DNA from 2 places in the Achromobacter sp. T5-5 genome. Region 2 is predicted to be linked to the other one. Evidence: predicted binding sites of a transcription regulator. Region 2 holds the regulator's gene; the other holds the start of a gene.
What was found. Region 2 encodes HrcA, which represses chaperone genes, less so after heat shock. Its sites were predicted from a motif close to TTAGCACTCNNNNNNNNNGAGTGCTAA; they were not measured.
Positions count from the first base shown of each region.

Region 1: the regulator HrcA is predicted to act here: its motif matches at 8,896-8,922, upstream of rpoH (RNA polymerase sigma factor RpoH).

Region 1 covers NZ_AP027919.1:221,363-235,873, reverse strand. The annotation lists gene ctaD (cytochrome c oxidase subunit I) at 1-1,388, opposite strand, end outside; gene coxB (cytochrome c oxidase subunit II) at 1,492-2,649, opposite strand; gene ACZ50Q_RS01125 (NUDIX hydrolase) at 2,951-3,763, shown strand; gene ACZ50Q_RS01120 (cation:proton antiporter) at 3,873-6,569, opposite strand; gene ACZ50Q_RS01115 (phosphodiesterase) at 6,766-7,605, shown strand; gene rpoH (RNA polymerase sigma factor RpoH) at 7,965-8,849, opposite strand; gene ACZ50Q_RS01105 (hypothetical protein) at 8,991-9,680, opposite strand; gene fghA (S-formylglutathione hydrolase) at 9,777-10,643, opposite strand; gene ACZ50Q_RS01095 (hypothetical protein) at 10,875-11,636, shown strand; gene ACZ50Q_RS01090 (glutamate synthase-related protein) at 12,017-14,511, shown strand, end outside.
Region 2 covers NZ_AP027919.1:5,144,707-5,159,217, forward strand. The annotation lists gene dnaJ (molecular chaperone DnaJ) at 1-534, opposite strand, end outside; gene dnaK (molecular chaperone DnaK) at 645-2,570, opposite strand; gene ACZ50Q_RS23340 (thioredoxin family protein) at 2,655-3,059, opposite strand; gene grpE (nucleotide exchange factor GrpE) at 3,074-3,631, opposite strand; gene ACZ50Q_RS23350 (hypothetical protein) at 3,772-4,008, opposite strand; gene hemH (ferrochelatase) at 3,998-5,113, opposite strand; gene hrcA (heat-inducible transcriptional repressor HrcA) at 5,159-6,163, opposite strand; gene ACZ50Q_RS23365 (NAD kinase) at 6,306-7,205, shown strand; gene recN (DNA repair protein RecN) at 7,218-8,879, shown strand; gene fur (ferric iron uptake transcriptional regulator) at 9,018-9,437, opposite strand; gene ACZ50Q_RS23380 (outer membrane protein assembly factor BamE) at 9,592-10,128, shown strand; gene dapB (4-hydroxy-tetrahydrodipicolinate reductase) at 10,144-10,935, shown strand; gene murB (UDP-N-acetylmuramate dehydrogenase) at 10,992-12,050, opposite strand; tRNA gene ACZ50Q_RS23395 (tRNA-Gly) at 12,256-12,331, shown strand; tRNA gene ACZ50Q_RS23400 (tRNA-Gly) at 12,578-12,653, shown strand; tRNA gene ACZ50Q_RS23405 (tRNA-Gly) at 12,781-12,856, shown strand; tRNA gene ACZ50Q_RS23410 (tRNA-Cys) at 12,912-12,985, shown strand; gene ACZ50Q_RS23415 (hypothetical protein) at 13,089-13,427, shown strand; gene ACZ50Q_RS23420 (DUF2946 family protein) at 13,430-14,029, shown strand; gene ACZ50Q_RS23425 (DoxX family protein) at 14,112-14,511, opposite strand, start outside.

The DNA.
Region 1 (14,511 bases), 1.3 Mb from region 2:
TCGGCGTAGCGGCGCGGCATGCCGGCCAGACCCAGGAAGTGCATCGGGAAGAAGGTCACGTTGAACGAGATCAGCGTGGACCAGAAGTGCAGCTTGCCCAGCTTTTCGCTGTACATGCGGCCCGTCCACTTGGGCACCCAGTAGTACGCGCCGGCAAACAGCGCAAAGAGGGAACCGGCCACCAGCACGTAGTGGAAGTGCGCCACCACGTAATAGGTGTCGTGGACCTGGATGTCGATGGGCGCCACCGACAGGATCAGGCCGGTGAAGCCGCCCATCGTGAACACGAAGATGAAGCCGATGGAGAACAGCATCGGGGTTTCGAACGTCATGGACCCGCGCCACATCGTGGCGACCCAGTTGAACACCTTCACCCCGGTGGGGATGGAGATGAGCATGGTGGCGTACATGAAGTAGAGCTGGCCGGTCACCGGCATGCCGGTCGTGAACATGTGGTGCGCCCACACGATGAACGACAGCACGGCGATGGAGGCGGTGGCGTACACCATGGAGGCGTAGCCGAACAGCTTCTTGCGGGCGAACGCGGGCACGATGGCCGACACGATGCCGAACGCCGGCAGGATCATGATGTAGACCTCGGGGTGCCCGAAGAACCAGAACACGTGCTGGTACAGGACCGGGTCACCGCCCGCAGCGGCATTGAAGAAGCCCGTGCCGAAGTGGCGGTCGGTCAGCACCATGGTGATGGCGGCGGCCAGCACCGGCATCACGGCCAGCAGCAGGAACGCGGTGATCAGCCAGGTCCAGCAGAACAGCGGCATCTTCATCAGCGTCAGGCCGGGCGCGCGCATGTTCAGGATGGTGACGATGATGTTGATGGCGCCCATGATGGACGAGGCGCCCATGATGTGGATGGCGAAGATCGCCAGGTCCATGCCCGGGCCCATCTGCAGCGACAGCGGCGCGTACAGCGTCCAGCCGGCGGCGGTGGCGCCGCCCGGCACGAAGAACGACGCGGTCAGCATGATCGCGGCCACCGGCAGCAGCCAGAAGCTGAAGTTGTTCATGCGGGCGAACGCCATGTCGGACGCGCCGATCTGCATCGGGATCATCCAGTTCGCAAAGCCCACGAACGCCGGCATGATGGCGCCGAACACCATGATCAGGCCGTGCATCGTGGTGAACTGGTTGAAGAGCTCGGGGCGGAAGAACTGCAGGCCCGGCTCGAAGAGCTCGGTGCGCAGCAGCAGCGCCAGCGTGCCGCCCTCCAGAAGCATGACGAACGAGAAGATGAGATACATCGTCCCGATGTCTTTGTGGTTCGTTGCAAAAAGCCACCGGCGCCAGCCCGTGGGGACACCGTGGTGGTGGTCATCGTGACCGTGGCCGTGGCCCGGCGACACGTGGTCTACAGTGACGCTGCTCATGATGGACTCCTTCCTGCTGAGTGCCGGCCCCGTTCGACGGGGCGGCAGGGTATCTCTGACTAAAGGGAACCGGTTCTACGGTGGAGGAAATGGGCGCGCGCGATCAGCGCGCAGCCGCCACGTCCTTCGGTGGAACCGTCGGGTCCTGCCCCTTGCCGGCATTGCTCCAGGCATGGCGCGTATAGCTGATGACCGCTGCGATCTCGACGTCGTTGAGCTGCCCGCCGAACGCCGCCATGGCGGTGCCGGGCTTGCCCTTCAGCACGGTGTCGATCTGCGGCCCCTTGGGACCCAGAACGACCTTGTCTCCGTCAAGCGGCGGGAAGGAACCGGGAATGCCCTTGCCGTTGGCCTGGTGACAGGCCACGCAATTCGCCGCGAAAACCTTTTCGCCGCGGGCAACCAGTTCGGCTTCCGTCCACTCTTTGTTGGGATCGTCGGCGTTTGCCGCCATCTTCTTCTTTTGGTCTTCAACCCACTTATCGTAGTCCGGTTGCGCCAGGACTTCCACGACGATGGGCATGAATGCGTGGTCCTTGCCGCAGAGTTCCGCGCACTGGCCGCGATAGATGCCAGGCTTTTCGGCGTTGAACCAGGTGTCGCGCAGGAAGCCGGGGATGGCGTCCTGCTTCACGCCGAAGTCCGGAATCATCCAGGAGTGGATGACGTCGGAGGCGGTGAGGACGATGCGGATCTTCTTGTTCGCGGGGACGACCAGGTGGTTGTCCACTTCCATCAGGTAGAACTCGCCCTTGGGCTCGCGGTTCTCGATCTGGGCGCGCGGTGTGGACAGCGTGGAGAGGAACTTGATGCCGGCGGCCGAGCCGTCGAGGTACTCGTAGCCCCATTTCCATTGATAGCCGGTGACCTTGACGGTGAGGTCGGCGCTGGAAGTGTCCTTCATGGCGACGACCGTCTTGGTGGCCGGCAGCGCCATGGCGATGACGATGATGAAGGGGATGACGGTCCAGGCGACTTCGACGCCGAGATGTTCGTGGAAGGTCGCCGCCTTGTGGCCGCGGGACTTCCGGTGCGCCCAGATGGAGTAGAACATCACTCCGAAGACGCCGATGAAGATCACGATACAGATGGTGAGCAGCAACCAATGCAGCCACATGATGTCGCGCGAGATCGCGGTGACGCCTTCATGCAGATTGAGCTGATTGACCTTCGGACCGCCGGGCATGTTTTGCACCTGGGCACCGGCCACGCTGCCAACCAGCATCGCACAAGCCCCCAGTATCCCTCTCCACTTCTTCATGCTTACCTCGAAATACGGCGCGAAGGCCCATTTGCTGGTGGCGGAAGTCACCGGAATACGGGCAACGCGCAATTATTAGATGGCAGGGCGATGCAGGGAGATAGAGCGGCCCTGTCGTTCCCTCTCGAAATCACAAAGAAACTGGCGGATTATAGCGGACGCGCAAACAGATGTAAGTTTGTGCTCTTGAATTCATGGAGCCCGCCCCCATGTGGCCGCGCCCCTTGACTGCGGCCCTTGACTGCGGCCCGTAAACCGGGTGGCTTAAAATCGCCTGCATCCTCATCACCATGACGCCACGATGCCAAAGCCGTTGTCCGATTTGTATGCCGCCCTGTGCGCCCGCGCGCAGGAGCCAGCCCCGGAAGGCGCGCGCGCTTTATATATAGCGGGGCGCCGCTGCGGCTGGGCCACGCATGCGGCGTGCGACGCGCTGCGCGAAGCGCCGCAAACGCATGCGGACGACACGGCGCTGCGCATCGGCGACGGCCTCGTTCCGGGCAATGCGCTGGATGCGGTGCTGGAACAGGCCGCGCAACTGTTGCGCCAAGCCAACTGCCTGCGCGGCTGGCGCGACGAATTGCTGGACGTATTGGATGGCGAGCAGCCGCTCGGCGTGATCGAACGCGCAGCCGTGCGGCCGTTGGGCCTGCTGACCAAGGCCGTGCACCTGAACGCCTGGACGCCCGACGGCAGGCTGTGGGTGGCGCGGCGTTCGCTCAGCAAGTCGACGGATCCCGGTATGTGGGACACGCTGGTGGGCGGACTGGCCGGCAGCCGCGAAGACCTGGAACTGGCGCTGGTGCGCGAATGCGGCGAAGAAGCCGGGCTGGACGAACCGGACCTGGCGCACCGCACGCCGCTGCGCACGATCCTGCGCATCCATCGCCGGCTGCCCGAGGGCTATCAGGTCGAAGACGTGCTGACCAGCACCTGCCTCCTGGCGCCGGACGCGCGCCCCGCCAACCGCGACGGCGAGGTCATGGAGATCGCCACCATCGCTGTGGCCACGGCGCTGGACCGCATCCGCGAGGGCGAGTTCACGCTGGAAGCCGCCCTGGTGCTGGTCGAGGACATCATGCGGCGCCAGGCCGCGGGCGAGATCACGGTCTAGCCGGGCGCCGGGTGGGGCGCGGGGTGGTCTCTCCTGAGCGGCGGTCCTGACTTGGGCGCCTGACTTGGACGCCTGCCCCGGACGACTTTCAGGACAACTTTCGGGACGACTAGCGCGGCGACGGTTCCGGCGTCGCCATCACCGATCCGCCCAACCCATCGTCGTCGCGCGCGGATTCGCCGCGCAGTTCGCGGGCCGCCTGGACATCCTCGCCTTCGGGCGCAATGGCGGCGCCGGCCGCTTCCGCGGCTTCGGCCGCCTGCGCCGGACTGGGGGCCGGCATCGGCGCGGCCGCGGGAGCCGCCGCCGCGGATGCCTGCGAAAACTGCTTCCAGACCTCGATGGCGCGCAACCGCTGCTTGGCCACGACCTGGATGCGTTCACGCAGGTTTTCGTCGCGGGCGAGCAGCGCGTGGAAGTCGCGCGAAGACAGCATCAGCAGCTTGCTGTAGCCCAGTGACGTCACGTCTGGCGTGAGCTGCGCTTCGCCCAGCAGGCCCAGTTCGCCGAAGAACTCCCCGCTGCCCAGCTCGATCATGGTGTTGTCGGGCAGGTGGACCGCCACGGCGCCCGACGCCACGAAACACATTTCCTCGCCGTGCCGGCCCTTGGTCAGCACCCGCTGGTCGGGCAGGGCAAGGCGCGGCTTGAGCAGCTTGCTGATGGCGCGCAGGGAATCGGGCGACAGCCCTTCGAAGAGCGGCACGCGCTTGATGAGTTCGGCCGCGCTCATTTCGATGTCCAGCGGCGGATGCTTGTCGATGTGCGCCCAGCGGCTCTTCAATTGCTCGGTCAGGTCCGCATAGACTTCGCCGCTGATCAGAAACTGCTCAAGCATGTCGCGATAGCGGATGCGCTCGAGTTCTCGGGCCACGCGGCCCAGGTAGCTTTCCTGCAGCCACTGGGCGTACGACGGATATTGCAGGTTCAGGGCCTGCATGGCGTTCTCGATCAGGTCCAGGCGGCGCTGGTGCAACGACACGATGCGCTGCGTGGCCGCTTCGCCCAGCAATGGCGTGATCTGCTCGCGGGCAAAGCCGATCAGGCGCTGCGCGACCGACCGCTTGCTCATCAGGTTGGCAAAGCGCTGGCCGAGTTCGCGCGCCAGCCAGCCCTGGAAGCCGAAGACATAGTGCAGCCGCAGCGCCAGCCGGAAGCCCGTCGAATAGCGCACGTCGGCCACGATGGCGCGCTCGAAGCCCTCCACGCCCCCCAGCCGGATGGCGTCTTCCAGGCGCTCCGCGCGGGCCAGCAATGTTTCGGCCATGCGCCAGTCCACGATCTGGGCCTTGAGAATGTCGAAGAACATTTCCTCTTCGCGCTGGGCGACGATGGTCAGGCCCACCGCCACGCGCTGCTCGTCGGTCATCTGGCTGACCCGGCCATCATGCACGCTGGCCAGGCTGGCGTCGAACACGGCGCGGATGCGGTCGCGGACCTCGGTGCCGATGTGCTCGGCCTTGGCGACTTCCTCGGTCTTGTCCTGCAGGTCCTCCAGCGCCACGGCCATCACCTGGTTGCGGATGGTGCGCTCTACGGGCGATAGCTGGTTCAGCCCCAGCATGCGGATGAGCGGCCGCAGGCTGATGCCGTTGACGAACAGGGTCATCAGCACGAACCCGGTGGTGGCGACGGCGATGAACTGGCGCGCCTCTTCGGGCACGCCCGTCTGCTCGGTCACCGCCAGCGCCAGCGCCAGCGACACGGCGCCGCGCAGGCCGCCCCACAGCATCACGACCTTGTAGGGGTTGCTGACCTTGGTGCCCAGCCGGGTCAGGCCCAGCAGCGGCAGCAAGCCGAACACCACGATGCCGCGCGCGACCAGGGTCACGACGAACACCACGCCGACCAGCACCAGTTCCTGCCAATCGGCGGCCGCCATCAGCTTGGGAATCAGCATGGCGGCAAACAGGAAAATGAGGGAATTGGCCCAGAAGCCGAACTGCTCCCAGGCGCTGGCCAGATGTTCGAAGGTCGTGGGCGACATGCGCGTGCGGCCGGTCGAGCCCACCACCAGCCCCGCGATCACCGTGGCGACCACGCCCGAGACGTTCAGGTAATGCTCGGAGATGAAGAAGGACAGGTAGGCCAGCGTCAGGGTCAGCGTGATCTCGGCCGTGGGAAAACCGCGCAACCAGGCGAACAGGAAGCAGGCCAGCCGCCCCATGGCAAACCCCGCCAGGCCGCCGCCGATGAAGTGCACGAGGAAGTCGTTGAAGATGCCGCTGACGGACAACTCGCCCCTGCCGCTCAGCACGGCCAGCAGCACGGAGTACAGCGCGATGGAGGCCGCGTCGTTGAAGAGGCTTTCGCCCTCGACCAGGGTGGTCAGCCGCTTGGGCGCGCCCACTTCGCGGAAAATGCCGACCACGGCCACCGGGTCCGTCGTCGCCACGATGGCGCCCAGCAGCAGGCACACCACCAGACCGTAGGGCGAGACCGCATCGAGCGTCACGCCGACCACCACCGTGCAGACCACCACGGCCACGATGGCCATCATCAGGATGGGCCCGATGTCGTCCATCAATCGCCGCACGTTCATCGCCAGCGCGGTCTCAAAGAGCAGCACGGGCAGAAACACCATCAGGAAGGTCTCGGACGAGATCTCGAAGCTTTCCAGCGAATCGAGGAAGTCGCCGATCCAGGCGGGCGCCCAGCCATGCACGTGAATGATGATGCCAAGCAGACAGCCGACAATCGCGAGCAGCACGGAATAGGGCAGCTTCACGCGGCCGGCCAGGGGCGGCATGAAGCAGACCAGCGTGAGCAGGCCCGCAAGACCAAATACGAGAAAACCAACATCCATGGGTGACGCCGCGTCCCATTCTTAAAGCGTGTGGAAGGTTCCGCAAGAATAGCGGCTTTTTTCCCAGGCCTGCCGCCCGGGCGCAGCGGGAATCCTGAAGAATGCACGTTTCGTTACCCCAAGGGACGCTTGCGAAACGCGCCACGTCATGTTTTTTGGGTAATGTGGCACCACGCGAACTTTGCAGGAGCCGCACGTGGCTCGCATCCATACCTTGTCCCGGCGCCACGATGCGCCCGCGATGCTCGTCCAATTGACCGATAGCCATCTGTTCGGCGAGCCCGACACCTCGATGCTGGGCGTCGATACCGACGCCAGCCTGCGCGCGGTCCTGCGCCAGATCGAGGCCGACGGCAAGCATCCCGACCTGTTGCTTGCCACGGGCGACCTGTCGCAGGACGGCGAAGCCGCGAGCTACCGGCGCTTTGCGCGCATCCTGTCCGAATCCGGCGCGCTGGAGCGCGCCACCATCCGCTGCCTGCCCGGCAATCACGATCAGCCGTCAGTGCTGCGCCAGGAGCTGTCCGACTGGTCGATGCCCGTGACCGACGTGGGCGCGTGGCGCGTCATTGCGCTGGACACCACGGTGCCCGGCTCGAACGCGGGGCACCTGCCGCCCAGCGAACTCGACATGCTGGAGGCCGCGCTGGCCCAGGCGCCCGATCGCCACACGCTGGTGGCCATGCACCACAACCCGATGCAGATCGACAGCCATTGGCACGACTCGATGATGATCGACAACCCGCAGGCGCTCTTCAAGCTGCTGGCCCGCTGGCCGCAGGTGCGGGTGCTGCTGTGGGGGCATGTGCATCATGAGTTCGACCGCCGCCGGCACAACCTGCGCATGCTGGCCACGCCGTCGACCTGCTTCCAGTTCAGCATCCGCGACGGCAAGCACATCGTGGACAACATGGCGCCGGGCTACCGGTGGATCAAGCTCTATCAGGACGGTTCGATGGCCACGGGCGTGCGCCGCGTGCAGGACGCGCTATGGCACACGGCGCTGGCCGCGCCGGAGAACGCCCGCGCGGCGTGATCCCTGCGCCAGGCAATTCCCATGAAGCGATGCGTGTGAAGCGTGGCGTGTGAAGCGCTTCGCATGAAGCGATGCGCGCCGAGCGCGCATAAAAAACGGGGCACCGATATGCTAGGTGCCCCGCAAGCATCCGTCTCATAGGGGAGGGGAAAGAGGAGAAGCCGAGACGGATGACAAGACTGCCAACCTAAGTTCGCGGTCTACATGAAGTTAGGCGGCGCCATCCCCATTAAGTTTCGAAGAAGTCCGAAAATTCGCCGCGAATTTGTATCAATTTATTGGCCCACCAGCGCGCGTCCGCAAAAGAAAAGGCCGCGAACTTCGCGGCCTTCCGAGGCGATAGCGGACGTGATGCGCAATCAGGCGGCGAGGTTGCCGCGCATCTTCTTGAGCGCGGCGGCTTCGATCTGGCGGATGCGTTCCGCCGAGACGCCGAATTCCTGCGCAAGCTCGTGCAGCGTCGCGCCGCCATCATCCTGCAGCCAGCGGGCTTCGACGATCCGGCGCGACCGGGCATCCAGCGCATCGAGCGCGCCGGTCAGGCCCGCGCTTTGCAGGCGGTCGCGCGCGGCGCGTTCCAGCACACGCGTCGGTTCCTGGCGGCCTTCATCGGACAGATAGGCGATGGGCGCGTAGCTGTCATCGTCATCGTCCTGGTTTTCCAGCGACATATCGCGGCCGGACATGCGGACTTCCATCTCGCTCACGTCTTCGTGGCGCACGTTCAACTCGCGGGCGATATGGTCGACCTGTTCTGGATCCAGGGTCTGGCCGTCGGGACGCATGCTGCGCAGGTTGAAGAACAGCTTGCGCTGGGCCTTGGTGGTCGCCACCTTGACCAACCGCCAGTTGCGGATGATGTACTCATGGATCTCGGCCTTGATCCAGTGGACGGCGAAGGACACCAGGCGCACGCCGCGCTCGGGGTCGAAGCGCTTGACGGCCTTCATCAGGCCGACGTTGCCTTCCTGGATGAGGTCGGCGTGGGGCAGGCCATAACCCAGGTACTGCCGGGCCACCGAGACGACGAGGCGCAGGTGCGACAGGATCAGCTCGCGGGCGGCGCCCAGGTCCTCTTGGTCGCGCAGGCGGCGGCCAAGCTCCGTTTCGCGCTCCGCGGACAGCACCGGCAGGCGGTTGACCGCGGAAATGTACGCGTCGATCGTGCCCAGAGCGCCCGGATTGGCAATGGCCAACGCCAGAGCGTTGCCGGAAGCGGTCAACGAGGTACTGGGTTGCTTCATAGCGGGGGTCTCCGGATGGCGAAGAGATAAAGACATGAATTCGATGTTAGCACTCAAGTATTGGGAGTGCTAATTCGACTGTTGCGGCGCGTCAAAGTTTCCTTTGGCAGAACACGTCCCCATTTATTTTACGGCGTGCCGTCACCAGCCCAGTTGCTTGAGACCATCAACGGTGGCCTGGCCATCCGGGCGGATGAAAAGCGCGCCGCGGGGATCCATGAACACCTGGTATCGGGCGCCGTCGAACAACGGCATGTAGGCGCCACTGCCGAATTGGACATCGACGAAGGGGAACCAGTTCGGAAAACTTTTCTTCAGTGAACCGAGATCCGGCGCGGGCCAATCGTCGAGCGGATGCACGGAGCGGGTGGCCGTGGCTTCACGCGCCGCGTCGCTGTAGCGACCCGACAGGCGCTCCAAGCGGTACAGCGGCGGCACGCCCGCCATCAGGGCCGGCAGTTTCCAGCGCACGACGCGGGCGTCGATCTGCCATTGATCGCCGTACAGGACGTATTGCCTGGTGCCGATCGCGGGCGCGCTGGCATTGACCTCGAATTGGCCCTCTGCCTGTTGGCGGACGTCGATTCGCGCCACCGGTTCGTCGGTCGTGAGTCGGACGAACTGCACCAGCGACAGCGCGAGCAGGCCGGACACGCACCCCAGGCACACCAGCAGCAGGCCGCACGCCCGGCGGACGGGCCGGAACTGGAACATGCGGCGGCCGCGCTCGTCGCGTGGCCCCCCGCGTCCCAGCAGCATGACGATGCCGGGCAGCAAGACGATGACGGCGCCCAGCAGGATCCAGGCGAAGGGAGCGATTCCGTTGATCAAATGACGCGTTCCTATTCAAGCCGAGGGGCTTGCGGCGCGGCGGGCGCAGGAAGCCGCCACCCGCCGCGGCAGGCTTCCCAGTATAGAAGCGCGCCCTCAGGCGGCCGGTTTTCCAAGCCGCTCGACGTGAAACCGGATGTGATCCTCGATGAACGTCGAGATGAAGTAATAGCCGTGGTCATAGCCGGGCTGGCGACGCAGCGTCAGCGGCTGGCCGGCGGCGGCGCAGGCTGCCTCGAACACCTCGGGATACAACTGCTCGGCCAGGAATTGATCGGCTTCGCCCTGGTCGATCAGGATGCCGCCGGGGAACGGCTGCTTCGTTCCGCGCATCAGGGCCGACGCGTCATAGGCCGCCCAGTCCTGGACGTCGGCGCCCAGGTATGCGCCGAACGCCTTCTTGCCCCACGGGCACTGGCTGGGCGCCGCGATCGGCGCGAAGGCGGAGACGGACTTGAACTTGTCCGGGTTGCGCAGCGCCAGGACGAGGGCGCCATGGCCGCCCATGGAGTGGCCGAAGATGCCGGTGCGCGACGCGTCGCCCGGCAGCGTGCCGCCCGTCACGATGCCGTGCAGTTCGCGGGTCACGTAGCTGTCCATGCGGTAGTGCTCGCGCCACGCCGGCGTGGTGGCATCCACGTAGAAACCGGCGCCCGTGCCCAGGTCCCAGCTTTCGTCTTCGCCGGGCACCCCCGCGCCGCGCGGGCTGGTGTCGGGCGCGACCAGCATGACGCCAAGCTCGGCCGCCAGGCGCTGGGCGCCCGCCTTGATCATGAAGGTCTCTTCGGTGCAGGTCAGGCCCGCCAGGTAGAACAGCACCGGGACCGGCCCGTTCTCGGCCTGGGGCGGCAGGTAGACGGAAAACCGCATGGGCAGGCCGATTTCCGTGGAATCGTGGCGGTAATAGCGCTGCGTGCCGCCGAAGCACCGATGCTGCGAGATGAGTTCCAGGGACACGGCCATTGGCTTTCTCCGGTGTAGAGGTGGAAAAAACGTCGGCGGGTTAGGGGATATCCATGGTGCGACGTTCCGTCGCCGAATGTTAACCTGCCCCTCAATGAGCGCTTGCGACAAAAAAAATGCCATACCGCGCCCAGATTGTGATCACGGGACTTGACCAGCGCCCACCGTGGCACTATTTATATACCGTGAGCGAAGACAAACCGTTCTTCCTGATACGCAAGCCCTGACACTATGGCCCGTCTGCCCCGCCTGTATGCCCCTGGGCTGCCCCAACTGGTGCAGGCCAACTTTATTCAGCCATTGGCAGCGCCATCGCAACCCGCGCCCGCCGATATCCTGAATCAGCTTGCCATGTGGCTGGGCGAATCGGCCCAGCGCCACCGCGTATCGGTGCACGGCTGGCTTCTTGCCAACGACCGCATCCTGCTGCTGGCCACGCCGGCAGACGAAGAAGGCCTGCCGCGCCTGATGCAGACGCTGGGCCGCAACCTGGCGGCGCGGCTGCGCGGCGGCCGGGTGTTCGCGGGCCGCTACCGATCGGCGCTGCTGGAACCGGGCGCCTGGGTGTTGCCGGCGCTGGTCTGGCTGGAAACCTACCCCGTGCGCAGCGGCGCATCGCAGGACCCCGACTCCTGGCCGTGGTCATCCGCGTCCAGCCATACGGGCAATACTTCGGCGGCCCCGGCGCAGTGGCAGTCCGATCATGCCGATTACTGGGCCTGCGGCAACACGCCGTTCGACCGCCAGGCCAATTACCGCAAGCGGCTGCAGGACGGGCTGTCGCGCGAGGAAACGCAGCGCATCGACCAGGCGGTTTCCGGCCAGTGGGCGCTGGGCGGCCCGAGCTTCATCTCCAGCCTTGCCCATACCGCCAGCCGGCGCGTGGCGCCGGGACAGCGCGGCAGGCCGCGCAAGAAGCCTGCCGCGCCAGCGGCGGACACCGAATCTGGCCCGTCCACGCCGACGACCTCCACGCCGCCCACCCATTCCTGATCCTTCCAACCCGCCGCGATGGCGGGTTTTGTTTTTGGGCTGATTCACGCCTTGGCGCCCCGCGGCCCGCGCCGCATGATGTGCAGTGTTCGCCACAAAGCGGGTTGATCCGACGCTGCAAATTACCGCATTTAAATGGGGACGCATAAACGGGTTTTTGTGCGATTTTGGTGCGCCGGGGTTGGCAACCAAACACCCGATCCCCGCAAGGCCACAATTGGCGCGGATCTTGTTATGTCCCCATATTAATGCACTATGACAGCGCATTGAAATAATTAGGGTCATACCCCGTTTGTTTCTATTGCGCCCTACTCGCCGCGGGGGTATTGTCCGTCTCCTGCACTGCAACATTACGACGCAGGCCCACTGCGGAGCGCGCCATGCCCCAAATTACCCCGACCGAATCCTGTCCCACCCCCAAGGCGACCCCGATCGATGCCACGCGCATCGGCCTGCCTTCGGCCCAGGGCCTGTACAACCCCAAGAACGAACATGACGCCTGCGGCGTCGGCTTTGTGGCCCACATCAAGGGCAAGAAAAGCCACGCGATCATCCAGCAGGGCCTGAAGATCCTGGAAAACCTGGACCACCGCGGCGCGGTCGGCGCGGACAAGCTCATGGGCGACGGCGCAGGCATCCTGATCCAGATCCCCGACACGCTCTACCGCGACGAACTGAGCCAGCAAGGCATCATCCTGCCCCCGCCCGGCGAGTACGGCGTTGCCATGGTGTTCCTGCCCAAGGAAACCGCCTCGCGCCTGGCCTGTGAGCAGGAACTCGAGCGCTCCGTGCGCGCCGAAGGCCAGGTCGTCCTGGGTTGGCGCGACGTGCCGGTGGACGTCGACATGCCCATGTCGCCCACCGTGCGCGACTGCGAACCCGTGATCCGCCAGCTTTTCATCGGCCGCGGCGCCGACGTGATGGTGCCCGACGCGCTGGAACGCAAGCTGTACGTCATCCGCAAGACCGCCAGCCACGCCATCCAGAACATGCACCTGGCGCACGGCAAGGAATACTTCGTGCCCTCGGCCTCGGTGCGCACCGTGGTCTACAAGGGCCTGCTGCTGGCCGACCAGGTCGGCCGCTACTACCGCGACCTGGCCGATACCCGCACGGTGTCCGCGTTGGCGCTGGTCCACCAGCGTTTCTCGACCAACACGTTCCCCGCGTGGCCGCTCGCCCACCCGTACCGCATGATCGCCCACAACGGCGAAATCAACACGGTCAAGGGCAACTTCAACTGGCTGCGCGCCCGCGAAGGCATGATGCAGTCGGCCGTGCTGGGCGAGGACCTGAAGAAGCTGTATCCCATCGTCTATGAAGGCCAGTCGGACACCGCCACGTTCGACAACTGCCTGGAACTGCTGGTGAATTCGGGCTATTCGCTGGCCCACGCCATGATGATGATGATCCCGGAAGCCTGGGAACAGCACACGCAGATGGACGAAAGCCGCCGCGCTTTCTACGAATATCACGCCGCCATGATGGAGCCGTGGGACGGCCCGGCCGCGGTCGCGTTCACCGACGGCCGCCAGATCGGCGCCACGCTGGACCGCAACGGCCTGCGTCCCGCCCGCTACCTGGTCACCGATGACGACATGGTCATCCTGGCCTCCGAAGCCGGCACGCTGTCGATCCCCGAGAACCGCATCGTCAAGAAGTGGCGCCTGCAGCCGGGCAAGATGTTCCTGATCGACCTGGAACAGGGCCGCATCATCGACGACGCCGAAATCAAGCTGCAACTGGCCAACAGCCGCCCGTACCGTCAGTGGATCGAGCGCCTGCAGATCAAGCTGGAATCGCTGCCCGCCCCGCGCCAGGTCGCCGTGGCGACGCAATCGGCCGTGTCGCTGCTGGACCGCCAGCAGGCGTTCGGCTGGACCCAGGAAGACTACAAGTTCATCCTGGAGCCCATGGCGTCCAGCGGTGAAGAAGTCATCGGCTCAATGGGCAACGACGCGCCGCTGGCCGTGCTGTCGGACCGCGCCAAGCCGTTCTACAACTACTTCCGCCAGTTGTTCGCGCAGGTCACGAACCCGCCCATCGACCCCATCCGCGAACAGCTGGTGATGTCGCTGGTGTCCTTCATCGGCCCCAAGCCGAACCTGCTGGACATCAACAACGTCAACCCGCCGCTGCGCCTGGAAGTCTCCCAGCCGGTGCTGGATTTCGCCGCGATGGCGCAGATCCGCGACATCGACCAGGTCACGGGCAAGAAATTCCGCAGCTTCGAGCTGGACATCACGTATCCCGCCGCCTGGGGTCCCGAGGGCATCGAAGCCCGCGTGGCGGCCCTGTGCGCGCGCGCCGTCGATGCGGTGCGCAGCGGCTACAACATCCTGATCGTGTCGGACCGCCTGGTCGATAGCGAGCGCGTGGCCATCCCCGCGCTGCTGGCCACCTCGGCCGTGCACCAGCACCTGATCCGCGCCGGCCTGCGCACCAATACCGGCCTGGTCGTGGAAACCGGCTCGGCCCGCGAAGTGCACCACTTCGCGCTGCTGGGCGGCTACGGCGCCGAGGCCATTCACCCCTACCTGGCGCTCGAATCGCTGGGCAAGATGAATGACCCCGAAAAGGCCGTCAAGAACTACATCAAGGCGATCGGCAAGGGCCTGAACAAGGTCATGTCCAAGATGGGCATTTCCACGTACATGTCCTACACCGGCGCGCAGATCTTCGAAGCCGTGGGCCTGCAGAGCGCCCTGGTGAACAAGTACTTCACCGGCACCGCGTCCAACATCGAAGGCATCGGCATCTTCCAGGTGGCCGAAGAAGCGCTGCGCCAGCATCGCGCCGCGTTCAGCGCCGACCCGGTGCTGGCCAACGACCTGGACGCCGGCGGCGAATACGCCTACCGCGTCCGCGGCGAAGA
Region 2 (14,511 bases):
CTGCTGCATGCGCACGGCGCCGGAACCGCCGCAGGTGCGGCAGGTCTTGGGCGAGGTGCCGGGCTTGGCGCCGGAACCGTGGCAGGTGTCGCAGTTTTCCCAGCTGGGAACGCGGATCTCGGTGTCGAAGCCGGCTGCGGCCTGTTCCAGGGAGATTTCCAGCGCGTACTTGAGGTCGGCGCCGCGGTAGACCTGCGGGCCGCCGCCGCGACGTCCGCCGCCGCCGCCGAAAATTTCGCCGAAGATGTCGCCGAATGCGTCGGCGAAGCCGCCGCCCATGCCCGCGCCGCCCATGCCGGCGGCGTTGGGGTCCACGCCCGCATGACCGTAGCGGTCGTACGCGGCGCGCTTTTGTTCATCGCCCAGGACCTCGTAGGCTTCCTTGGCTTCCTTGAACTTCTCTTCGGCTTCTTTGCTGTCCGGATTGCGGTCCGGATGGTATTTCATGGCCAGCTTTCGATAGGCCTTCTTGAGATCGTCGTCCGAGGCATTCTTTGCCACACCCAGGACGTCGTAATAGTCGCGTTTTGCCATGATCCGTGGGCTCAAAAATCGAGCCTTCTTTTCAGTGCTACAGAATGAGTTCGCCCGGTAGACGGATTTCTCCGGCTACCGGGCGGCAGAGGCAGGTCAGCGCCCGGCCATTATTGGTCGCGCTTGACTTCCTTGAAGTCGGCGTCGACGACGTTGTCGTCCACCGGCTTCGCGTTGTCGGCGGCCTGCTGCTGGCCAGCGGCCTGTTGCGCCTGCATGTCGGCGTACATCTTCTCGCCCAGCTTCTGCGATGCCGTGGACAGCGCTTCGACCTTGGCGTCGATCGCGGCCTTGTCGCCTTCCTTCAGCGTGTCTTCCAGGTCCTTGATCGCGGCTTCGATGCTTTCCTTCTCGGAAGCTTCGAGCTTGTCGCCGTACTCGGTCAGCGACTTGCGGGTGGCGTGCACCAAGGCATCGGCCTGGTTGCGCGACTGGGCCAGCTCGGCAATGCGGTGATCTTCCTCGGCGTTGGCCTCGGCATCCTTGACCATGCGCTGGATCTCGTCTTCCGACAGACCCGAGTTGGCCTTGATGGTGATCTTGTTTTCCTTGCCGGTGCCCTTGTCCTTGGCGGACACGTGCAGGATGCCGTTGGCGTCGATGTCGAACGTGACTTCGATCTGCGGCATGCCGCGCGGCGACGGCGGAATGCCTTCGAGGTTGAACTCGCCCAGGGCCTTGTTGCCCGCGGCGATTTCACGTTCGCCCTGGAACACCTTGATGGTCACGGCCGGCTGGTTGTCGTCGGCAGTGGAGAACGTCTGCGAGAACCGGGTCGGGATCGTGGTGTTCTTCTGGATCATCTTGGTCATCACGCCGCCCAGGGTTTCGATACCCAGCGACAGCGGCGTCACGTCCAGCAGCAGCACGTCCTTGCGGTCACCCGACAGCACGGAGCCCTGGATGGCGGCGCCCGCGGCGACGGCTTCATCGGGGTTCACGTCCTTGCGCGGATCCTTGCCGAAGAATTCCTTCACCTTTTCCTGGACCTTGGGCATGCGGGTCATGCCGCCGACCAGGATCACGTCGTCGATGTCGGAAACCTTCACGCCGGCGTCCTTGATGGCGACACGGCAGGGCTCGATCGTGCGTTCGATCAGTTCTTCGACAAGCGCTTCCAGCTTGGCGCGCGTGATCTTCAGGTTCAGGTGCTTGGGACCGGAGGCATCCGCCGTGATGTACGGCAGGTTGATTTCGGTCTGCTGCGCGGAGGACAGCTCGATCTTGGCCTTTTCGGCGGCTTCCTTCAGGCGCTGCAGGGCCAGCACGTCCTTGGACAGGTCGACGCCTTGTTCCTTCTTGAACTCGGCAATGATGTAGTCGATGATGCGCTGGTCGAAGTCTTCGCCGCCCAGGAAGGTGTCGCCGTTGGTCGACAGCACTTCGAACTGCTTTTCACCGTCCACGTCGGCGATTTCGATGATGGACACGTCGAACGTGCCGCCGCCCAGGTCATAGACGGCGATCTTGCGGTCGCCCTTTTCGGTCTTGTCCAGGCCGAACGCCAGCGCCGCGGCGGTGGGTTCGTTGATGATGCGCTTGACTTCCAGGCCCGCGATGCGGCCGGCGTCCTTGGTGGCCTGGCGCTGGCTGTCGTTGAAGTAGGCGGGCACGGTGATGACGGCCTCGGTCACTTCTTCGCCCAGGTAGTCCTCGGCGGTCTTCTTCATCTTGCGCAGCACGTCGGCCGACACTTGGGGAGGCGCCATCTTCTTGCCGCGCACTTCCACCCAGGCGTCGCCGTTGTCGGCCTTGACGATGGCGTAGGGCATCAGGTTGATGTCCTTCTGCACCGCCTTTTCTTCGAACTTGCGGCCGATCAGGCGCTTCACCGCATACAGGGTGTTGCGCGGGTTGGTCACGGCCTGGCGCTTGGCCGGCGCGCCGACCAGGGTCTCGCCGTCATCCATGTAGGCAACGATGGAGGGAGTGGTGCGAGCGCCTTCCGCGTTTTCGATGATCTTGACCTGCCCGCCGTCCATGACAGCCACGCAGCTGTTGGTCGTTCCCAGGTCAATGCCAATAATCTTGCTCATGGTGGGTTACCTTGATTATTAAATCTATGAAAATTTGGGGAAAACTGCTTGTCCCCCCATAACTGGGGTTGCCCGAGGGGTTTTTCAAGACGCCGGGCGGGAAATTTCCGCGCCCGGTTCCTGCAGGCGGTGGATCGCCGCCGTGAACTGGGGCAATCCGGGCCAGCCGGTGATGCGCCCCAGCCGTTTCCCGGACCGGTAAAGCACAAAAGTGGGGACGCCATGCAACGAAAAGCGCCGGCCCAGCGGTTCATCCGCATAGACGTCGGCCTCGAACCAGGTGAGGCCCAGGCCCAGCAGCGTTTCCTGGTGCAGCAGCGCGGCCTGCTTGAACAGGTTGCAGTTGTAGCAGTCCTGCCCCCACAGGAACACGCAGCGCAGGTCCGAGCCGGGCGCCTGCACGACCGCCGCATCGAATCCGGCCGTGTCGACATGACGCATGCCGAACACCTGGAATACCTGCGCCGGATCGAAGCGGGGGTCCGTCATGGCGGAGAAACCAATCAGCCCTGGCCGGCCGACACGACCACCAGCGCCGGGCGCAGGGTACGGTCGGCAATCACGTAGCCCTTCTGCAGCAATTGCACCACCGTGTTGGCGGGCTGCTCGTTGGGAATGGACGAAATGGCCTGGTGCTGGTGCGGATCGAACTTGTCGCCCTGCGCCGGCGCGATTTCCTTGAGCAGGTTGCGCTCGAAGGCGGCGGCAAGCTGCTTGAGGGTGACTTCGACGCCTTCGCGCAGCGTGTCGACCGTCTGGTCAGGCTGGGCCAGCGCGGCTTCCAGGCTGTCCTTGACCGGGACCAGGCTTTCGGCGAACGATTCGATGCCGAACTTGCGCGCCTTGGACACTTCTTCCTGGGCGCGGCGGCGCACGTTCTCGGCTTCGGCCTGCACACGCAGAAGCTGGTCGTGCTGCTCGTTGACGGTAGCCTGGGCGGCGTCCAGTTGGGCGCGCAACTCGTTCAGCTCGGCCTGCGTAGCGTCCTGGGCGGCGGGTGCCGCGTCGGCGCTCTGGCCGACTTCGGGCGCCTGCTCAGCAGGCTCGTGGGGTGCCGTCATGGGGAATCCTCCAAAAAGAATGGCTTTCGCAGACATGAATGGGGGCCAATACCCCTATTTCAAGCCCGGGTAAGTGAAAAATTCCCACACGGCGGCGGTCAGGGCGCCGCGCGAACGGACCGCCCTGGGTCTCGAACCGCTTACTTCTTGCTGGGCTGCGCCGGCGCGACGGGGTCGCTGGCCGGAAAACTTTCCTTCAATGCGCGGTCGACACGCTTGTCGTCCGCATCCGGATTGGAGGGAATCGCGACCGGGTCGCTGGCCGGAAAGGTGTCGGCCAGGGCTTCGTCCAGCTCGTGTTCGATGTGGTCTTCATCGACCGGGGTGCTTACGCTCCCCTTTTTCGTCGACTTTCCAGTCTTGGGATCATGCTGCATGCGCCTTCTCCTTCAAGTCCGTGGTGCCTGGTACCCACCCCTGCAAGTGCCGTGCCACCAGTCCGGACAGCCCCGCGATCCAGGCTTCGTCGTCGTTGATGGCCGGAATGTAACGGAACTGCCTGCCCCCGGCTTCGAGGAAGGCGTCCCGGCATTCCAGGCTGATTTCTTCCAGGGTTTCAAGACAGTCTGCCACAAATCCCGGACACACCACATCGACCTCGGTGACGCCCGAGGCGGCCAGCGCCTTGAGCGTCGGCTCGGTGTAGGGCTCCAGCCAGCGGGCGGTGCCGAACCGGCTCTGGAACGTCACTTCGATCTGGTCGCGCGGCAGGGACAGGCGTTGCGTCAGGAGCCGGGCCGTCTCCAGGCAATCGCGGTAGTAGGGGTCGCCAAGCTCGATCGAGTAGCGCGGCAGCCCGTGAAAACTCATGACCAGCTTCTGGGGCTTGCCTTGCTCCAGCCAGTATCGCTCGATGCGCGCGGCCAGCGGGTCCAGGTAGGCCGGATCGTCGTGGAAGCGCTTGATGAAGCGCATCTCGGGCTGGTCGCGCAGCCTGCCCGCATGGCGGGTGACCGCATCGACCACCGTGGCGGTGGTGCTGGCGGCGTACTGCGGATACAGCGGCACGGTGAGGATGCTTTCGCAGCCCTGCTTGCGCAGGTTCGAGATGGCATCGGGAATGGAGGGATTGCCGTAGCGCATGCCCAGTTCGACCACGGCGTCCACGCCCGCGGCGTGCAAAGCGGCGCGCACGCCGTCCGCCTGCCGCTTGCTGTAGACCATCAGGGGCGAGCCCTCCTGCATCCAGATGCCGGCGTAGCGCGGCTCCAGCCGCTTGGGACGGCGGACCAGCACGATGCCGTGCAGGATGGGCTTCCAGAGGTAGCGCGGGATCTCGATGACGCGGGGATCGGAAAGAAATTCACCGAGGTACTTGCGGATGTCCTTGGCCGTCGGGGTGTCCGGCGTGCCCAGGTTCACCAGCAGCACGCCGACCTTGCCCGGCACGCGCGGCGGCGGATCTTCGTTGAAGGGGTCTTCTTGCTGCGGTTCAGGAAGGTAGCGCTCAGGCCAGAGATACTTGAACAGGCGAAGAAACACAAAAACTCCCGTTCCTCCGCAAGGAGGATGTAGCTTTGAATGGAACTACTGATTGTGGCTGAGGGCGTTGGACAGCAAACGCGCCGTGATGTCCACGATGGGAATGACGCGTTCGTAGGCCATGCGGGTCGGGCCGATCACGCCCAGGGTGCCCACCACCTTGCCATCCACGCCGTATGGGGCGGTGATGACGGAGACGTCTTCCATGGGCACAAGCTGCGAATCGCCGCCAATGTAGATCTGCACGCCCTGCGCCCGGCTGGACACGTCCAGCAACTGCAGCAGATCGGTCTTTTTCTCGAACAGCGAGAACATCTTGCGCAACCGGTCCATGTCGGACGCGATGTCGGTCACGTCCAGCAGCTTGCGTTCGCCGGAAATGACCACGGCATCGCCGTCTTCGGCGGCTTCGGCGCTGGCCTCGACGGCGGCCTGCATCAGGCGCGAGATGTCTTCGCGCAGTTGGGCCAGTTCGGTCGACAGCGTCTGCCGGACGGCATTGAAGGACTTGCCGGCGAAATGCATGTTGAAGAAGTTGCCGGCCTCGAGCAGCTCGGATTCGGAGTAATCGCGCTGCACGAAAAGAATGCGGTTCTGGACGTCGCCGTCGGGCGTCACGATGATGAGCAGGACGCGCTTGTCCGACAGGCGGATGAATTCGATCTGGCGAAAGACCTGCGCGCGCTTGGGCGTGAGCACCACGCCCGCGAACTGGGTCAGGTTCGACAGCAGCGCCGCGGCCGCGTTGACGGCGCGGGTGGGCTCGGCCGCCGAGAGCATTTCGCCCATGTTGTGCGGCTGCAGCTGGTACGACTGCACCGACAGCAGCGAATCGACGAACATGCGGTAGCCGCGCGGCGTGGGTACGCGGCCGGCCGAGGTGTGCGGACTATGGATCAGCCCCAGCTCTTCCAGGTCCGCCATGACGTTGCGGATGGTGGCCGGGGACAAATCGAAGACTTTAGATAGCGTCCGCGAGCCGACTGGCTGCCCATCGGCGATGTAGCGTTCTATCAACGCTTTCAGTAATGCGCGTGCGCGGTCATCCATAACGGCTATTTTAGGGAATCTTTTCCAATTGAGGCGATTTTTGTCCCGCAACCCGATATACGGCCCCATATAATCGGCTAACCGGCTCATTTCGGGCTGGATTCGGCTTTCCGGTTTCGCCCTTCTCACTTTTGACGCAGCCATGCATTTTCCTATCGTCGCCCTGATCGGCAGATACCAGGACACTGGCCTGGATACACCGCTGAGAGCGCTTGCGCACGCGCTGACGCAGGCGGGCCGGCAGGTGCTGATCGACGCGGACACGGCGCGCAACACCGGGCTGACCGAATACCCCATCGCCACGCTCGAAGAAATCGGCAAGACCGCCTCGCTCGCCGTCGTGATGGGCGGCGACGGCACGGTGCTGGGCGCCAGCCGCCACCTCGCGCCTTACGGCATGCCGTTGGTGGGCATCAACCACGGGCGGCTGGGCTTCATCACCGACATCGCCCTGCAGGACGCGCACGCCGCGCTTGCCCGCGTGCTGGAAGGCAGCTTCCAGATCGAAGACCGCATGCTGCTTGAAGGCAGCGTCTGGCGCGGCGACCAAAAAATGTATTCCGCATCGGCCCTGAACGACGTGGTCCTGAATCGCGCGGGACGCGGCGGCATGATCGAGGTGCGGGTCGAGCTGGACGGCGCCTTCATGTACACGCAGCGCGCCGACGGCCTGATCATCGCCACCCCCACCGGGTCCACCGCCTATGCGCTGTCGGCCAACGGGCCCATCCTGCACCCCGGCATGAACGCCCTGGTGCTGGTGCCGGTGGCGCCGCAAACACTGTCGAACCGCCCCATCGTCATCCCGGACACGGGCGTGCTGAACATGACCCTCACGGCCATGGGCCGCGTCGAAGTCGGCGCCAGCGTGCACTTCGACATGCAGACCTGGTCCGACCTGCAACCGGGCGACCGCATCGTCGTGCAGCGCGCGCCCTATACCATCCGCTTCGTGCATCCCGAAGGCTACAGCTTCTTCTCCACCCTGCGCCGCAAGCTGCACTGGAACCTGATGCCCGAAGCCTCCGACAACGTAGAGTAGTTGGCGCCCCCCATGCTGCGCACCCTGCACATCCGAGACTTCGTCATCGTCGAACAGACCGAGATCCACTTCGGTCCCGGCTTCACCGTCTTTTCCGGCGAAACCGGCGCGGGCAAATCCATCCTGGTGGATGCGCTGGCGCTCACGCTGGGCGAACGCGGCGACGCCAGCATGCTGCGCGAAGGCGCGGCCCGTGCCGACATCACGGCGGTCTTCGACACGCCCAAGGCGCTGCATGCCTGGCTGGCCGAGCGCGAAATCGACGCCGACGAAGAACTCTCGCTGCGCCGCGTCATCGACGCGCAGGGCCGCAGCCGCGCCTATATCAACGGCACCCCCGCCACCGTCGCACAATTGCGCGAACTCGGCGACAGCCTGGTCGACATCCACGGACAGCACGCGCACCAGAGCCTGATGCGCCCCGACGCCCAACGCGACCTGCTGGACGCCCACGGCGGCCATGCCGAGCTTCGCCACGCCGTGGGTCAGGCCTGGAAGCAGTGGCGCGCTTTGGCGCGGCAACTGGAATCCGCAGAGAAAGACGCCGAAAGCCTGGCCTCTGAACGCGAGCGCCTGCAATGGCAGGTCGATGAACTCGACCAACTGAACCTCGGGCCGGACGAATGGGAAGCCCTGCAGTCCGAACACACGCGGCTTTCCCACTCGCAGTCGCTGCTCGACGGCGCTTCGCAGATCCTCGAAGCGCTCGATGGCGAAGGCGACTCCGCCCATCACCGCCTGACGGCGGCCAACCAGCGCATCCAGCAGATGCTGCGGCACGATCCCGGTCTGAAGGGCGTCCAGGACGAACTTGAATCGGCCCGCATCGCCATCAGCGAGGCCGTGTCGGACCTGAACAACTACGTCAGCCGCGTCGAACTGGACCCGAAGCGGCTCGCCGACGTGGAAGCGCGGCTGGGACTCGTCTTCGAAACCGCCCGCAAGTTCCGCGTCGAACCCGACGCGCTGTGCGACCTGCGCGAATCCCTGCATTCGGAACTTGCCGCCCTGCAGGCCGCCGGGGACATCGACGCCCTGCGCGCCCAGGCGGCCGCGGCACAGGCGCAGTACGACACGGCCGCCGCCAAGCTCAGCACGGCGCGCCGCAAGATCGCCAAGGACCTCGGCAAGCAGGTCACGCAGGCCATGCAGACGCTGGCGATGCAGGGTGGCCGCTTCGAGCCCACCCTTGCGCCGTCCGCCCCTTCCGCGCATGGCAGCGAACAGGTTGAATTCCTGGTGGCCGGCCATGCCGGCACCACGCCGCGCCCGCTGGCCAAGGTGGCGTCAGGCGGCGAACTGTCGCGGATTTCGCTCGCGTTGTCGGTCATCGCCAGCCGTGCGGCGCGCGTCCCGACGCTGATCTTCGACGAAGTCGACAGCGGCGTGGGCGGCGCGGTCGCCGAAGCCGTCGGCAAGCTGCTGCGTGAACTGGGCGAGCGCCATCAGGTGCTGTGCGTCACCCACCTGCCCCAGGTCGCGGCGTGCGCCAACAACCAGTTCCTGGTCAGCAAGACCGAGTCGCGCGGCACCACGCGTTCCAGCATCGAAGAACTGGACCCGTCCGCCCGCGTCGAAGAGATCGCGCGGATGCTGGGCGGCATGACGCTCACCGCCACCACGCGCGAACATGCGCGCGAAATGCTGGAAGGTTTCGGACAGGCGGCCTCTTAAGCCGCGCCCGCCCAGGAAACTGCACCCGCCCTGGTCCGCCCGTCTACGGACAACAAAAAGCCCCTTCTCAATGAAGGGGCTTTTGCGCTTGGCGGGGCCGTGGTCCGAGGGCCCGGCCTCCCGCTTGCCGATCCGGGTTCAACGACCCTTCAGGCAGCTTCCGCAAATGCCATACAGCACCATTGCGTGGCTTTCCAGCGCAAAGGCGTTGTCCTTGGCAATCTTCTGCTGGCGCTTTTCGATCTCGGGATCCGAGAACTCGACGACCTTGCCGCAGTTGGTGCAGATCAGGTGATCATGGTGGTCGCCGTCGTTCAGCTCGAAAACGGCCTTGCCGCTGTCGAACTGGCTGCGCGCCAGGATGCCGGCCTGCTCGAACTGCGTCAGCACGCGGTAAACGGTTGCCAGGCCGATTTCGACGTTTTCGCCGATCAGGGCGCGATAGACGTCTTCGGCGCTCAGGTGACGCTCACCGGATTTGCGGAAAATATCAAGAATCTTCAGGCGAGGAAAAGTCGCCTTCAAACCCATGTTTTTCAGTTCGCTTTGGTCGCTCATGGTGTAATCGCTCTCCGTCCGCGTTGGCATGGGCAAGGACAGGGGTCACCGCAAGACGGCTCGCCGAATTCATGCCGCCACGCGGAACTATCCTTATGAAACCTTTATGATAACGGTTTTGCTTGCTTCCAAATAATAGGGGCGCGTAGTGTCCATGTTTGCACGTATTCCCTCCCGCACGCTGAAGACCAGTTTGGCCATCGCCGCCCTGGCCGTTGCCCTGGCCGGCTGCACCTCGACCAAATGGGGCTTCCCGTACAAAGCCCCCGTCCAGCAGGGCAACTGGATCACGCAGGAGCAGGTTGCGCTGCTTCAGCCCGGCATGACCCGCGAGCAAGTCCGCTTCGCCCTTGGCAGTCCCACGCTCACCAGCGTGCTGCACGCCAACCGCTGGGACTACCCGTATTACTTCAAACCCGGCTACGGCGACGCGCAGGAGCGCAAGTTCACCGTCTGGTTCGAAAACGACCGACTCGTGCGATGGGAAGGCGACAAGCAGCCCGACCTGCAGCCCTACCAGATCAACACCCCGGACTCCGTCGCCGACGAAAAGACCGACCTGCGCCTGGACCAGGACGAAGCCCGCATGAAGCAAGAGCAGGACGAGAAAAAGCGGGACGCCGATGCGCCCGTCAGTCCGATCAACCAATACCCCGGCCAGCCCGGCAATGCGCCCGAGCCGCTGCTCTGACACCAAGGATTTCTTATGCGTATTGCTATTGCCGGCGCCAACGGCCGCATGGGCCAGATGTTGATCGAAGCCGTCCTGAAGGCCGACGGCCTGGAACTGGCCGCCGCGCTGGGCACCCCCGGCTCCAGCGCGGTCGGGCGCGATGCCGGCGCCACGCTGGGCAAGCAGACGGGCGTGGCCATCACCGACGACCTGGATGCGCTGGCGGGCGCCGATTGCCTGATCGATTTCACCCGTCCCGAGGGCACCCTCAAGCATCTGCAGGCCTGCGTCAAGCACGGCGTGAAGGCCGTCATCGGCACCACCGGCTTTGACGACAACGGCCGCGCCGCGATCGAAGTGGCCGCCCAGAAAACGGCCATCGTGTTCGCCCCGAACATGAGCGTGGGCGTCAACGCCACGCTCAAGCTGCTGGACATGGCGGCCCGCATCCTGAACTCGGGCTACGACGTCGAAGTCTTCGAAGCCCACCACCGCAACAAGGTGGATGCGCCTTCGGGCACCGCGCTGAAGATGGGTGAAACCATCGCGTCCGCATGGGAAGTCGCGCTGCCTGACGTGGCCACCTGGAGCCGCCATGGCGACACCGGCGTGCGCAAGCCCGGCACCATCGGCTTTTCGGTACTGCGCGGCGGCGATATCGTCGGCGACCACACCGTCTCGTTCTGCGGCATCGGCGAGCGCATCGAGATCACGCACAAGTCGTCCAGCCGCGCGACCTACGCGGAAGGCGCGCTGCGCGCGGCGCGCTTTCTCGACGGCAAGCACAACGGGCTCTACGACATGCAATCCGTGCTGGGACTCTGAGTCCTGGCGCCAAAAAAACAGGACCCCGCGGGGTCCTGTTTTTTTGGGCCGGCGGATCAGACCACCACGGGTTCTGGTTCCAGTTTCACGCCGTAGCGCTCGGCCACGGCATCCTGCACGGCGCGCGCCAGGCCCATGATGTCGACAGCGGTGGCGCCGCCACGATTGACCAGCACCAGCGCCTGGCGGTCATGCACGCCCGCCGCGCCCAACGCCCGGCCCTTCCAGCCGCACTGGTCGATCAGCCAGCCCGCCGCCAGCTTATAGCGGCCGTCTGGCTGCGCATACGACACCAGACCCGGAAAACGCCCCGCTAGCGCATCGCGTTGCGCGGCCGGGACGATGGGATTCTTGAAGAAGCTGCCCGCGTTGCCGGTGACTGCCGGGTCCGGCAGCTTGGTCCGACGGATGTCGCAGACCGCCTCGAACACATCGCGGGCGCTGGGCGCCGCGCCCGACAGCCGCGCGTGGCGCTGCAGGTCGGGATACGCCAGCACGGGACGCCACGGCCGCGGCAGGGAAAAACGCACACGCACGATGATCCAGCGGCCGGGCTCGTCATGCTTGAACGCGCTGTCCCGATAAGCGAAACGGCAATCGTCCGCCTGCATGTCGACATAGCGCCCTTCGCGCACATCCCAGGCCGTCAGGCTGTGAAAGCGCTCTTGCAGTTCGACGCCGTAGGCGCCGATGTTCTGCACGGGCGCGGCGCCCACGGTGCCGGGAATCAAGGCCAGGTTTTCCAGGCCATCCCATCCTTGCGCCACGCATGCCGACACAAAGCCATGCCAGCTCTCCCCGCCCGCGGCTTCCACAAGCCACGCTTGCGGTCCGGCCTCCAACAGACGCACGCCCTGGAACGCCACGCGCGCAACCAGACCCGGCACGCGTTCGGGCAACACCAGATTGCTGCCGCCGCCCAGCACCAGCAGCGAGCGCGCCTGGCTTGCCAGCGCCGACAGGGCGGGCAGTTGCGCGGGGTCGCGCAGCGTGACGAAGGCGTCGGCCCGGGATGCCAGCCCCAGCGTATTCAGCCCGGTGAGGTCCTGCACGGCCGGGGACAAGGACTCGGACGCGACAGATTCGGGCGTGAGCCCCCCGAAGGAATTTGACATGGATGCTACGAGGTGTGCTATAGTTGCGGTCTTCGCTCAGTTTACTTGATTGAGTGCTTGACCCGAACCAAAGCCGGCAAGACAGGCTTTAAATCAAGCTCAGGACAAGCTCAAAAAATCGTGCTAGACTGCGCGCCTTCTGATCGATAACCAAGTTGATCAGAGTGAATAAGAAATGCGGTTCTGAGCAGTTTACGGAACCAATGCGGGAGTAGCTCAGTTGGTAGAGCGCAACCTTGCCAAGGTTGAGGTCGCGAGTTCGAGACTCGTCTCCCGCTCCAAATTCAGCGCTGCAGCGTTTTTTGATTCTGCAGTGCATTGAGACAAGGGCCGAAAGGCCCTTTTTTCATGCGTGAATTTCATGCCAGAAAGCCAGCCAGGTCCGCGCAAGCGCCCGGCTTGATGAATGAAGAAAGTAATGTATACTCTCGCCTCGCTGATTGGGCAGCCGCCCGAATCGACGACGAATCCGCAAGGCATTCGCCAGGTTCAACGGTCAATCAGCAATGCGGGACGCGGTGCAAATCGCGGGAGTAGCTCAGTTGGTAGAGCGCAACCTTGCCAAGGTTGAGGTCGCGAGTTCGAGACTCGTCTCCCGCTCCAATTTCGGCCTGAATGCGTTCGGTCTGAATGCGAAGCCCCGAAAAGCATGTATAATCGCTGTCTTTGGTGAACAGCCCTGTTGGCAAAACAGGTTTTCATCAGCGGTACAGCAGATAGCAGTACCTCCGCGGGAGTAGCTCAGTTGGTAGAGCGCAACCTTGCCAAGGTTGAGGTCGCGAGTTCGAGACTCGTCTCCCGCTCCAAATACAAAGAGGAAGCAACGGCCAACACCGCGCTTCCTTTTTTCTTGCAAGTGCTGGCGCAATGGCAGAGTGGTTATGCAGCGGATTGCAAATCCGTGTACGTCGGTTCGATTCCGGCTTGCGCCTCCAGCATCTTTTCTTCCCCCTCCCCCAGCATCTCGTTACCCATCACTACGCCCGGTCAGCCGGATGATTGCTATGGTGACCCCGTTTTCATTTGAACGATGAGTCCATGCATAACATCCCGGTTTCGCAGCCGCGCGCGAGCCATCGCGCCTCTTTCCTGACCCTGTCCGCCGCCGCGCTGATTGCATTGGCGCCGGTTGCCGCCGAGGCGGGCGACCGGCACCATCATCACCACCGCCACAAAGGCGGGGAGTACAAGGAAAAGTACTGGGATGGCGCCTGTAAGGTCGAGCGCAAATGGAAGCGCAACGGCGACTACAGCGAAAAGCGCAAGTGCCGCGACGGCTATGCTTATGGTTACGCGCCGCAGCCCGTGGCGGTGCCCGTGATGCCGGCAGCGCCCGCCATCGTCATCAACCCGCCCCCGATCATCATTCGCCCCTGACCATGGACCAATCGGTGAAAGACGCCCTCGCCCGCTGGCCGAACGTGCCGGCGGTGTACGGCTGGCTGTCGCTCGATGCGCGCGGACGCTGGCGCCTGCATCCGCAGGGCTTGGCAAACGAAGGCGCGCCGGGCGAACCGATCACCAACACGCAGATCCTGGATTTCATCAGCCGCAATTACGACCACGATGATTCAGGCCGCTGGTTTTTCCAGAACGGCCCGCAACGGGTCTACGTGCGGCTGGACGCGGCGCCTTATGTGCTGCGCCTCGCGGACGACGGCCGCGGACTGGTCACGCACACGAACGCGCGCGTCGCATCGGTCAGCGGCTGGTGGCTCGATGATGAGGGCCGGCTCTACGCGACGACGCCCCTGGGCGCAGGCCTCGTGCTGGACCGCGACCTGCAACCGCTGCTCGACAAGCTGCGGACGGCAGACGGGGCGCCGCTGCTGGACGCCCTGGCAACCATGGCGCCTGGCCAATCGGTCCCTGCGGTGTACGACGATGTCTACGCGGCCGCGCCGCTGGAATCGATCGCGCAGGCGGATATTGCCGGACGGCTGGGCTTTGAGCCGCGCCCGCAGGCCGATCCGGCCTGACTGCGTCAGGGCTGCCTGCGAAAGTCCCGATCAGGGATGGCGCATCCGGGCCGCTTGCGGCCCGGCAGGCTGATCCTTGCGATCAGCGGCGGCCGCTTTTGACCAGCGCGAACTTGCCGTCGCCCAGCAGCGCCAGCACAGCCGCCGCCACGGTCAGGAAAATGGGGTATTCCCAGCCACCGCCCGGGTTGCCGAACCCCCAGCCATTGCCGAAGTGGACGGTCGAGGCAACGAAAAGCTGGATCACCGCCACAGCGGCCACCCAGCGCGGCACGACGCCCAGGATCAACAGGATGCCCGCGGCCACTTCAAAGAACGTGACGGGATAGGCCAGCCATCCGGCAAAGCCGATCTTCCCGAAGAACTGCGCGGTGCCGGGCAGCGTGAAAACGAGCAGCTTGGTCAGGCCATGGGCCAGGAACATCACGCCAAGCGCCACGCGCAGCAGCAGCGCGGCGTAGGGCGCGGTACGGGTATCGATC